DNA from 3 places in the Agrobacterium sp. ES01 genome. Region 1 is predicted to be linked to each of the others. Evidence: predicted binding sites of a transcription regulator. Region 1 holds the regulator's gene; each other region holds the start of a gene.

Region 1 (4,064 bases):
CGGATCCTGATGGGTTTCGATGAACAGCCCGCCAACGCCAACGGCAACGGCGGCACGCGCAAGCGTTTCAACGAATTCGCGCTGGCCACCGGTCGATCCACCCTGCCCGCCCGGTTGTTGCACGGAATGGGTCGCGTCAAACACCACCGGTGCCCCCATGGCCGCCATGATCGGCAAGGCGCGGAAATCAGACACCAGTGTATTGTATCCGAAGGATGCACCGCGCTCGCACAAGAGCACGTTCGGATTGCCGCTTTCGACGATCTTGGCGAGCACGTTCTTCATGTCCCAGGGCGCGAGGAACTGGCCTTTCTTGACGTTGATCGCACGACCAGTCTTGGCAGCAGCGACCAGCAGGTCGGTCTGGCGACTGAGGAAGGCCGGGATTTGCAACACGTCCACCACCGGCGCGACGATGGCACACTGTTCCTCGGTGTGAATGTCGGTCAGCACAGGAAAGCCGAATTCCTTTTTAAGGTCTGCAAACACCTCAAGTGCCTGCTCCAGCCCGATACCGCGTTTTCCAGACAGAGATGTCCGGTTGGCCTTGTCAAAGGAGGACTTGTAGACGAGGCCGATGCCGAGCGTGTCGCAGATTTCCTTGATCTCGCCAGCCATCATAAAGGCATGGTCGCGGCTCTCCATCTGGCAAGGGCCGGCGATCAACGAAAATCGCGCGCTATTGGAAAAGGTGACCTTGCTTGCGCCATCGCCAACGACCACGCTTGAATTTGGTGAAATGCTCATGCCTTGTCCTCGAATATGAATGTTACGCCTTGACCCGCCGATGGTGGAACCACAAGGCGACCCTCCCGGGCTTCGTGAGAAATGCCATTAGCGGCAAGAAGCGCACCTGTCACGCCAAGATCGCCCACGGCAAAGACTAATCCCGCGCCCTCGAGACCGGCGGTCCTGCTCATTACAGATAGACCATAGCTGCGGGTAAATCCGTCCGGCGTCATCACTTCTATCTGAGTGCCGCCGGCAGCGAATTCCAGTCTGCCGCCACGGGTTGCTGAAGCATGCGTCTGCAACACAGCATCGATATAACCCTCAAATATTGAGGGGTCTTCCGCCGTCAAGATCACGCCACTCACACGCACTGCGCCATTGTCGTGTCGCGCCAGCGCCTCCTTGTCGACGGCCAGCGGCAACAGTCGCTCACAGGCAAACAGCAGCAGGTCAGGCGCTTGTTCATCCCTGGCGAAAGCCAGCTTGAAACCGGCTTTCGCCTCGCTTCCATCGGCCGCTTGAACAGGTCGCTCGAAAGACAGCATCTTGCCGGCAGACCGTCCCTCTGCCTCGAACCTTGCGTGATCCGCATCCGCGTCGCGGCTCTCGGCAATAATGGCCGACAGCCCCTCGCCACGATCTGCCCGAAACGCTTCATGGCGCGCCACAAACACATTGCCCTGCCGTATCGCGTCGTGGCATTTCTCAGGATCGGCAACACCCAGAGGCTCCAGATATCCGCCTTCGGAAAAATAAACACAGGCATTTTCGGTGCCGAATGGATGGAGCGCATCGGCTGCGAAAGTAAAACCGAGCGCCGTCAACCGGTTGCGTGCGACCCCAAGCGCGCCGACAGGCAGGACAATATGATCGAGCGCGCGGGCCGGCGAAACAGACGATGAATCCATAAACGGTTCCTCAGCATAAAAACGCGTCGGTTGTGCGCCATCGCAGGCTCAAACACAAGACATCGCAATTTATCGAGCATTGTAGCCCTGATGCGCACGCGCCGACCCATCAATTCCATTGTTGCCAGCCTCACAAAAATTTAGTCACTTGCAGAACACAACTGGAACAGATAGTGTATGTTCTGGATTTGTTTCATCAAAGGGAATCGCAATGCTGACCCGCAAACAACAGGAATTGTTGCTCTTCATTCACGAAAGAATGAAGGAGTCCGGCGTGCCGCCATCCTTTGATGAAATGAAAGATGCACTGGATCTGGCCTCCAAATCCGGCATCCATCGTCTGATCACAGCGCTGGAGGAGCGCGGTTTCATTCGCCGGCTACCCAACAGGGCAAGAGCACTGGAAGTGATCAAGCTTCCCGAAGCCTATTCACCCAGCATGCAGCCACGTCGCGGCGGTTTCTCGCCCAGCGTCATTGAAGGCAGCCGCGGCAAGACGCCACCGCCGATGCTGCGCCAGCCGAGCGAAGACAACAACAATACGGTTTCCGTTCCGGTAATGGGCCGCATTGCCGCCGGTGTGCCAATCTCTGCCATTCAGAACAACACTCATGAAATCAGCATTCCCGCCGAAATGGTCAGCAGCGGCGAGCATTATGCGCTTGAGGTCAAGGGTGACTCGATGATCGAGGCCGGCATCCTTGACGGCGACACCGTGATCATCCGCAACGGCTCGACCGCCAGTCCGGGCGATATCATCGTGGCGCTGGTCGATGACGAGGAAGCAACCCTGAAGCGCTTCCGTCGCAAGGGTGCGTCGATTGCTCTGGAAGCGGCCAATCCGGCTTACGAAACACGGATCTTTGGGCCTGACAGGGTCAAGGTTCAGGGTAAGCTGGTCGGCCTGATCCGCCGCTACCACTGAGGTCGGTGAGCACGGTCTCCACGAGTTTCATATCATAGCGACCGCTGCGCCAATCATATCTGCGATGCAGGCTCCAAGGCCTTGCACGGCCGGAAAAAGCAGAGCGCAAAGCGATTGCCCCGTTGCTGTGTGGGCCCAGCCATATTTCCAAAGAGCCCGTTTTGCGAAGTGTATCGGGCGTGATCAATCTCGCGCCCGAGCGGCAATGGTCATAGCCAAGCCGTCGCGCAGAAATAACAATATCACCGAGATCGCAGGCCAGGCCTGAAAGCCGTGGCTCCTCAAGTGTGACCACCCGCCATCCCCCGCTGATACGGGCAACGCACCAGACCTTGTTCAGGCAGCTGAACTGGCCGTCGACCGACATGTCCAACATATGCGCGAGTTTCGCGCTGGCGTAGCGTATCGCATTTTCCGAAAGCACGGGAAAGCGGCGACCACCATCAGGGGTCGTGATGTCCCGCGGCGCAATCGCCTCGGCAAGCAAGGCATCCTCTTCGAAAGCAGGTTTTTGATGGCTGTGGCGCTGCAAACCGTTCTGCCATTGGGTAAATATGAAGCCCGGCGGTCGGGCGCTCGTAGTGGCGATCACGTCCGCATTGTCGACCCCATTGCCGATCAACCCAACCAGACGACCGTCCTCATAGATCAGCAGATCGGCAGTCCTGTCTTTAGGAAGCGCCAATCCGGTGATCAGACCACCTGCGAGGATGGCGGTGCCAATATGCCTGATGCGACTTCGAAGCAGTGCCAGTATCAGCATGCCCGTAACCGCTAACGGCAAAACCCAACGGGCCAGTCGCGCGCTACCGACATCGCCACCCCATTCGGCGACAGTATGGGCGATCGCGATGACGAGACCGAGTCCATGCCCCATGACGTCAAGCGGAAGTCTGTCGAGGCCGATGGGCATCAGCAACATCGACACCAGGCCGGCCGGCATCACCACAAATGTGATGATCGGCATCGCCAACAGATTGGCCGGTAAACTATAGCCGGCGAGGCGGTGGAAATGCTCCAACGAAAAGATCGCCGTCGACAAACCACCAATCACGGAAGTGAGGATCAGCCCGCCAACCACGCGGATGATCGCACCGGCAAAGGGCATATCAGGCAAAAAGTCGAAATAGCCGTCGCGGGATCTGCGGAAACGCCACGCGGAATATCCAGCCACCAGCGCCACGGTTGCTGCAAATGACATCTGAAAGCTTGGCCCCATCACTTCGGAGGGCGAGATTGCCAGTATGATCGTGGCCGCCAGTGCCACATTGCGCATGCTGATCGCTGGCCTGTCCAATAGCACAGCCATGAGCATGATTGCCATCATCACGAAAGCGCGCTGCGCCGACACCTGGGCACCCGAAATCATCAGATAGAAGAATGCCGCGACAAGCGCGCCAGCGGCTGCATACTTCTTGATCGGTCTGGATGGCGCAAAGCCTGTGAACTGGCTCAACACCACCCGTAGACCGACAAAGAACAATCCAGCCGCCAGCGCC
Region 2 (4,064 bases), 490 kb from region 1:
AACTGCAAGAGCATGCCGCCGATTAGTGGCCCGATCAGGCCGCCCAGCGCAAAGGCCGTCCCCCAGATGCCGATGGCGCGGTTGCGCTCGGCTTCCACCGAGAACATGTTGACGATCAGTGACAGGGTGGAGGGGGCAATGGTGGCACCGGCAATGCCGAGCAGCGCGCGGGCGACGATCAGCATGGACGGTGTTGGCGAAAATGCCGCCATCAGCGACGCCAGGCCAAAGGCGCCAGCGCCGATCATCAGGATTTTTCGTCTCCCGATGCGATCGCCCAGTGTGCCCATGGTGATGAGGAAACCGGCAACCATGAAGCCATAGATGTCGTTGATCCAAAGAAGTTCGGAGGCGCTCGGATGCAGATCGCGGGTAATGGCGGGAATGGCCAGAAAGAGCACCGACAAATCCATGGAGTAGATGAGGCACGCGACCGACAGCACAATTGCGCCGATCCATTCCTTGCGGCCAGCGGGTATGGGGGCGGTGTCCGTGATCGGCTGCATTATCGGGTTTCCAGAGGCAAAGGCGCCAAAATGGGTTGGCGCGGATGAATAGACAAATCTAAAGTATTGACGGGTGTTGGGCCACCGACGACTTATACGATGTCGATGCTGACACTTTCCGACAGCAATGGTGAAACGCGCGTGGTTTACCGCGAAAGGACGTAACGTTCCAATTTCGCCAAGGTCTGTTTTCCGCCCTCGACAGCGCCGAACTCGACCTTCGCAGCGCGGTCTTCTTTTGTCGGCAGAACCAGAACCAGCGATATGTGCGTTTTGCCGTTCACATCCTCGAATGTGATGACGCCGTTGAAGTGTGCCGGCTCGCCCATCTCGCCGCCGTGCTCATAAGCGATACGGGAAGGTCGGGATATTTCGGTGTAGCGGATCCAGTTTGGCCAGTCTTTTCCGTCCGGTCCATGCATGGTGTAACGCCACAATCCGCCGACGGAGAAGGTCATGTCATGCGTTTCGTTGATGAAGCCATCAGGTCCCCACCAAGCATCCAGATGTTTGGGGTCGGAAAAGGCTTCGAAGACTTTTTCGCGCGGTGCGGCGATGGTGCGTTCGACGCGGATGATACGGGCGGGATCGAGTTCGGCGCTCATCTCACTGGCACTTTCCACTGGTCAGAAGGGCCTCCAGCCGGTCCAGGTTCTGCTCGTTGGCGGCGTGAAGGAATTTTTGCAATTGCTCGTTCTCCTCTGTGCGGTCAAACAGCATGCGCCAGACAAGCGATGTGCCGTCCGGCGTGTCGCTGTAGGTCATTTCAAGCGTGAACACGTGGACCGGTTCGTGGTGACGGGCCACAATGCGTTCGCCCTCGATCACGTCTTCAAACGTCCAGCGGTTGTGAAAGTCGGCTCCATTGGAAGCCGTCATGGTCACACGCCAGGTGCCGCCCGCTTTGAGGTCAAAGGCAGAGATCCTATTGGTGAAACCATGCGGTCCCCACCATTGAGCAAGCCGTGCGGGATCGGCAAAAGCGGCAAACACAGTTTGTCTGTCGAAGGGATAGTGGCGCTCGTTGAGGATTTCGATCGTGTCGGTCATGATTGGCCTTCGTCTTTGGTGGCGTCATTTGTCTGAAGGTGGGTGAGGTAGGATTCCAGTCGGTCGAGACGCTGATCCCACAATTTCCTGTAGTCGGTCATCCAGCTATCAATGTCTTGAAGGGGTGCTGTCTCCAGGCGGCAGGGTCGCCATTGCGCCGTCCTGCTGCGCGAAATCAGGCGTGCCCGTTCAAGAACTTTCAGGTGTTTGGAAATCGACGGCAGGCTCATATCGAAGGGCTCGGCCAATTCACTGACCGTCGCTTCGCCCCTGGAGAGGCGAGAGAGGATTGCCCTGCGCGTTGGATCGGCCAGCGCGAAGAGGGTTTCGGAAAGCGCATCGGTCGCCATATTTGCCCATTCGGTTAAATAGCTTATTGGCTAAATACAATATGCCCCTGTTTCCGTCAAGATTACGGTAAAGCGATTGCGGCAGGTTGACGGAGATTGAGCGAACATATAGTGAACAAACCTATGAAGAAGTCGTTCTCTCACCGATTGGCAGTTCTGTCCGATGCCGCGAAATATGATGCGTCTTGCGCCTCGTCGGGCACAGAGAAACGGCATTCGGGTCCCGGCGGCGGACTTGGCTCGACTGAGGGCGCTGGCATTTGTCATGCCTATGCGCCGGACGGGCGCTGCATTTCGCTTTTGAAAATCCTGCTCACCAATTTCTGCATTTATGATTGTGCCTACTGCATCAATCGATCGTCCAGCAATGTTGAGCGGGCACGCTTCACGCCGGACGAAGTGGTCTGGCTGACAATCGAATTCTATCGCCGCAACTATATTGAAGGCTTGTTCCTGTCCTCCGGTATCATCCGCTCGTCGGACGATACGATGGGAGAAATGGTGCAAATCGCCCGGGATTTGCGACTGAAGCATAATTTCCGCGGATACATTCATCTGAAGACCATCCCTGAAGCGTCAGCGCACCTCATCGAGGAGGCGGGGCTTTATGCCGATCGCCTGTCGATCAATGTCGAACTGCCCACAGACCAGGGGCTTTCCCGCTATGCGCCGGAAAAGAAACCGCTGGGCATACGCCGCGCCATGGGGGATTTGCGGTTGAAGATCGAGGAGGCGAGCGAGCCAACGCTTCAGACAGGCAGACGCCGCAAGTTCGCACCCGCCGGCCAGAGCACGCAGATGATTGTTGGCGCCGACGGTGCGGACGATGCGACGATACTGGGCTCGAGCGCGCGACTTTACAGCAGCTATGGCCTGAAGCGTGTCTACTACTCAGCCTTCAGCCCGATCCCCGATGCGTCCAAGTCGCTTCCTCTGGTCAAGCCACCTTTGATCCGTGAACACCGGCTCTATCAGGCCGACTGGCTCTATCGCTTCTATGGCTTTTCGGTCGAGGAGATTACCTCGGGGCGAGAAGGCGGAATGCTGGATCTCGATCTCGATCCCAAACTCGCCTGGGCGCTCGGCCATCGCGACCGGTTTCCGGTTGACGTCAACCGGGCAGACCGCGAAGCCCTTTTGAGAGTGCCCGGCCTTGGACAGAAGGTGGTGAAATCCATTCTCTCGGCCCGACGCCAGCGGAGCCTCACGCTTGACGATTTGAAGCGGCTCGGTGCGTCTCCTAAAAAGATCCGGCCCTTCGTCGTGGCACAAGGATGGTCTCCGATCCGGCTGGCGGATCGCAGTGATCTTCGAAGCCTGTTTGCTCCGCAGCCGCAGCAACTGGCGCTGTTTTGATGCAGACCGTCACGCTGGACGGGCGCGGCGATTTCGAGGAATGGCGCGCAGCCGCTCGTCGGTTGCTCTCTGCCGGTGTTCGGCCGGAAGACGTTGTCTGGCAAATGCTTGGTTCTGACGATTCAGGGCTGTTTGGGGGCATTGACCATTCGTTCAAAGGGGAGGCGTTCGGAGGGAGAGTAGACCCTGGGGCTATTGCCCGAACTGCCCCGATCAATGTTCCGCGTGCTTTCATCGAGGCTGCTGAAGCCGCTGTCTGTCATTGCGATTCTTCCAGATTTTCGCTGCTCTATCGGCTGCTTTGGCGTTTGCAGGACAATCGTGCGCTCCTGGATGACCGTGCGGACGGCGATGTCGCGCTGTTGCGCAAGCTGGTCAAGTCGGTACGCCGCGACAGCCACAAGATGAAAGCTTTCGTGCGCTTCAAGGATGTCGGCGACGGAACGGGTGAACGACGCCGGTTTGCGGCATGGTTCGAGCCTGACCACTTCATCGTCGGTCGAACCTCAACTTTTTTCGCGCGTCGCTTTGCCGATATGGACTGGCTGATCGCCACGCCGAAAGGGTCAGCGGCATGGGACGGAGAAAGGCTCACGATCGATCCGTTGCCAGCGGGAAAGCTGCATGATGAGGATGAGGCCGATGCGCTGTGGCGCATTTATTACGCCAATATCTTCAACCCGGCGCGTTTGAAGGTGAAGGCAATGCAGTCGGAAATGCCGAAGAAATACTGGAAAAACCTGCCTGAGGCGCAGTTGATTCCGGAGCTGATCGCCAGTGCCGAAGCGCGAATACGGGCAAT
Region 3 (4,064 bases), 190 kb from region 1:
TGGCTCGCCGCAGCCGGACCTTCGGCGCGCGATCCGATGGCCTCTTCGACGGCACCGATCAGGCGGCGGAACAGGTCGGTCTCGTAGTTCGACGTGACCCCTTGCATGATCGCGGCCATGCGCTCCAGGCCCATGCCGGTATCGATCGAAGGACGGGGCAGATCCAGACGCGTCTGGGCATCGATCTGGTCGAACTGCATGAACACCAGGTTCCAGAATTCCAGGAACCGGTCACCATCTTCATCTGCACTGCCCGGAGGTCCGCCGAATACGCTCTCGCCCTGATCGAAGAAGATTTCCGAACACGGTCCGCAAGGTCCGGTATCGCCCATGGTCCAGAAATTGTCGGAGGTCGGAATGCGAATGATCTTGTCGTCAGAAAAACCGCCGATCTTCTTCCACAGCAGCGCCGCTTCATCATCTTCCGAATAGACGGTCACCAGCAGCCGATGCTTGGGCAGGTCGTATTCCTTGGTGATCAGGTTCCAGGCAAGTTCGATCGCCCGCTCCTTGAAATAATCGCCAAAGGAAAAGTTGCCGAGCATTTCGAAGAAGGTGTGGTGACGTGCCGTATAGCCGACATTGTCCAGATCGTTATGCTTGCCACCCGCGCGAACCACCTTCTGGGCCGTGGTCGCTGTCGAATAGGGACGCTGCTCAAGCCCGGTGAAGACGTTCTTGAACTGCACCATGCCGGCATTGGTAAACATCAATGTCGGGTCATTTTGCGGCACAAGCGGAGAAGACGACACGACCTCGTGACCGTTCGTCTTGAAATAGTCGAGGAATGTCGACCGGATATCGTTCACGCCGCTCATTTCATGCCCTTCACTGCTGCCATATGCTGGCTCATACTCTGAAAACCAAAGGCTTTTATCGCCCACCACCGAGACTGTCCAGCCGACAAAGCAAAACCGGCCATACATCTTGCGATATATGACCGGTCATAACATGATTTAGCGATGGATCAGTCGTCGTTGACGGCCTCGGCATCGTCATCATTGCCGGGGCCGCCATTATCCAGAAAACGCTCGGCGATCAGGCCTGCATTCTGGCGAAGCGACAGCTCGATCTCCTGTGCCACCTCCGGATTGTCGCGCAGGAAGTTCTTGGCGTTCTCACGCCCCTGCCCCAGCCGCTGACTGTTATAGGAGAACCACGCACCGGCCTTTTCGACGATACCTGCCTTCACGCCCAGATCCACCAACTCGCCGGTCTTGGATACGCCCTCACCATACATGATGTCGAATTCGACCTGTTTGAAGGGAGGTGCCATCTTGTTCTTGACGACCTTGACGCGGGTCTGGTTGCCGACAACCTCTTCGCGATCCTTGACTGCGCCAATACGACGAATATCGAGACGCACGGAGGCATAGAATTTGAGCGCATTACCACCCGTCGTGGTCTCGGGCGAACCAAACATCACACCGATCTTCATACGGATCTGGTTGATAAAGACCACCATGCAATTCGAACGGGAAATCGAGGCAGTCAGCTTACGCAGCGCCTGGCTCATCAGACGTGCCTGCAGGCCCGGAAGGCTGTCGCCCATCTCGCCTTCGATTTCGGCTCTCGGTGTCAACGCTGCAACGGAGTCGATGACCAGAACGTCAATCGCGCCGGAGCGGACAAGGGTGTCGGTAATTTCAAGCGCCTGCTCACCGGTATCGGGCTGCGAAATCAGAAGGTTCTGCAGATCGACACCAAGCTTGCGGGCATAGACCGGATCAAGCGCATGTTCGGCGTCGACGAAAGCGCAAATGCCGCCCTTCTTCTGCGCTTCAGCGATGGTCTGCAGCGCCAGCGTGGTTTTACCGGAGCTTTCCGGACCGTAAATTTCAATAATACGTCCCTTGGGCAGGCCACCCACGCCAAGAGCAATATCAAGGCCGAGCGAGCCAGTCGAAATCGTTTCGATCTCCACCACGTTCTCGTTCGAGCCGAGCTTCATGATCGAGCCCTTGCCGAAGGAACGCTCAATCTGAGAAAGAGCCGCTTCCAATGCCTTGCTTTTATCCACCGTTTTGTCCTCTACGAGCCGCAAACTATTTTGTGCCATTAGATCCACCTTTAGGTTATTGAAGCCGCATAGGCAATGAAGCTGTCCTGACTGAGTTTGTACTCTTTTTGTTCCACAAATACAAGCCCTCGCCAACAGATTGATTTCATGAATGTTTTAACCTCATGTTCTATATATGTTTTCAACGAGATCGGATGGGGAAAACCATGGCGAAGAAGACTAGTCACCCAGGCAGCTGCACCTATACGATTCGCCCGGAACCGGGTCTGAGAGGAGACTGAAATGACAGCGCGGATACTGGTTCTGGGTGGTGCCCATATCGACCGCCGGGGGCGCATTTCAGGTGCGACCACCCCAGGCGCCAGCAATCCGGGCAGCTGGATGGCGGAGCCCGGCGGCGGCGCCTTCAATGCCGCGCGTGCACTCTCAAGACTGGGCCATTCCGTTCGCCTGATCACGCCCAGGGGTGGCGATGCTGCGGGCGAAAGTGTCGCTCAGGCAGCGATAGATGCCGGCATAGACGACCGCCCCTTTGTCTTTCTAGACCGTGCCACGCCGAGCTATACCGCGATCCTCGAACGCGATGGCAATCTGGTGATAGCGCTGGCCGATATGGACCTCTACCGCCTTTTTACGCCTCGCCGCCTGCGCGTCAGCTCCGTCAGAAATGCGCTTGATGAAACAGATCTGATTCTGACGGACGCCAATCTCCCGGCGGAGACGCTCGCTGCCATTTGCAAAGCAGCAAACGATCGCAATATTCCCGTGGCGGCAATCGCCATCTCTCCAGCCAAGGTGGTCCGCTTTAGCGCGATACTACCTCAACTCGACTTTCTGTTCATGAACACGGCAGAGGCCACCGCCCTGACTGGCTGGCGCGCAGACACGACGGCCGAATGGCCGGCACTCTTGCGCGCCAAAGGCCTGAAAGCCGGTATCGTGACAAATGGTGGCGATCCGGTTGTCGCGTTCAATGGCGATGAATCGGCCCTTCTTGCACCACCTCCGCTGGATCATGTTGCCGATGTCACCGGCGCTGGTGATGCTGCAACAGCCGGTTTTCTGGATGCGGTCATTGCGCACCAGCCGCTGGCCGAAGCGCTGCGCCAGGCCGTCGCGTGCGCCGCAATCACCCTTCAGGCGACCAATGCCACGGCGGCAAATTTGTCGCGAGCGGTTCTCGAACAGCATATGAAGCTTGTGCCACCAGCTGAAAACCTGTCATGAAGCCCAAAAGTCGCGCCTGACGGCGCGCATACGAAACGGAATGAGAGCAATGACCCAAGCCATGTCGTCCCCCCTGCCTATCGTCTATTCGCGCGAAGTCGCAGCAGCCAAAGACCGCGGCGCGCCTCTGGTCGCCCTGGAATCGACGATCATCACCCATGGCATGCCCTATCCCGGCAATCTCGACATGGCCCGCAGCGTGGAAGAGATCATCCGCAAGGAAGGTGCCGTCCCGGCAACCATCGCCGTTCTCCATGGCGTGCTGCATATCGGTCTGGAGCCGGATCAGCTGGAAGCACTGGCGCAGATGAAGGATGTGATGAAGCTGTCGCGCGCCGACCTGGGGTTTGCCATCGCCGAACGCCGCAATGGCGCCACCACGGTTGCCGCCACCATGATCGCTGCGGCCCGTGCCGGCATCTCGGTTTTCGCCACCGGCGGCATCGGCGGCGTGCATCGCCGAGCCGAAGAAAGCTTCGACATTTCTGCAGATCTGGAAGAGCTGGCCAAGACAGCGGTGATCGTCGTGTCTGCTGGCCCCAAGGCCATTCTCGATATCCCCAAGACCATGGAAGTGCTGGAAACGCGCGGCGTGCCGGTCGTCACCTTCGACAGCGAGGAATTTCCGGCCTTCTGGTCGCGCACCTCCGGTCTGAAAAGCGCGCTCAACCTGCCAAGCCCGGCAGCGATTGCCAATTTCCAGAAAACCCGCGCTCAACTTGGCCTGGAAGGCGGCATGCTGATTGCAAATCCCGTTCCCGAAGCCGATGAAATCCCCCGCGAGGAAATGGAAATCTATATCGGTCGCGCTCTTGCC

The links. Region 1 encodes LexA, which represses DNA repair genes until DNA is damaged. Its sites were predicted from a motif close to TGTTCNNNNTGTGTTCNG; they were not measured.
Region 2: the regulator LexA is predicted to act here: its motif matches at 2,007-2,024, upstream of ACQQ2Q_RS11815 (putative DNA modification/repair radical SAM protein).
Region 3: the regulator LexA is predicted to act here: its motif matches at 2,186-2,203, upstream of recA (recombinase RecA).

What each region holds. Positions count from the first base shown of each region.
Region 1 is NZ_JBNQTH010000003.1:48,868-52,931, forward strand. It holds gene kdsA (3-deoxy-8-phosphooctulonate synthase) at 1-747, opposite strand, end outside; gene ACQQ2Q_RS09530 (VOC family protein) at 744-1,640, opposite strand; gene lexA (transcriptional repressor LexA) at 1,852-2,565, shown strand; gene ACQQ2Q_RS09540 (ComEC/Rec2 family competence protein) at 2,519-4,064, opposite strand, start outside.
Region 2 is NZ_JBNQTH010000003.1:540,651-544,714, reverse strand. It holds gene ACQQ2Q_RS11835 (MFS transporter) at 1-506, opposite strand, end outside; gene ACQQ2Q_RS11830 (SRPBCC family protein) at 653-1,111, opposite strand; gene ACQQ2Q_RS11825 (SRPBCC domain-containing protein) at 1,113-1,556, opposite strand; gene ACQQ2Q_RS11820 (ArsR/SmtB family transcription factor) at 1,553-1,906, opposite strand; gene ACQQ2Q_RS11815 (putative DNA modification/repair radical SAM protein) at 2,030-3,262, shown strand; gene ACQQ2Q_RS11810 (UdgX family uracil-DNA binding protein) at 3,262-4,064, shown strand, end outside.
Region 3 is NZ_JBNQTH010000003.1:242,359-246,422, forward strand. It holds gene alaS (alanine--tRNA ligase) at 1-818, opposite strand, end outside; gene recA (recombinase RecA) at 968-2,059, opposite strand; gene ACQQ2Q_RS10500 (carbohydrate kinase family protein) at 2,303-3,247, shown strand; gene ACQQ2Q_RS10505 (pseudouridine-5'-phosphate glycosidase) at 3,297-4,064, shown strand, end outside.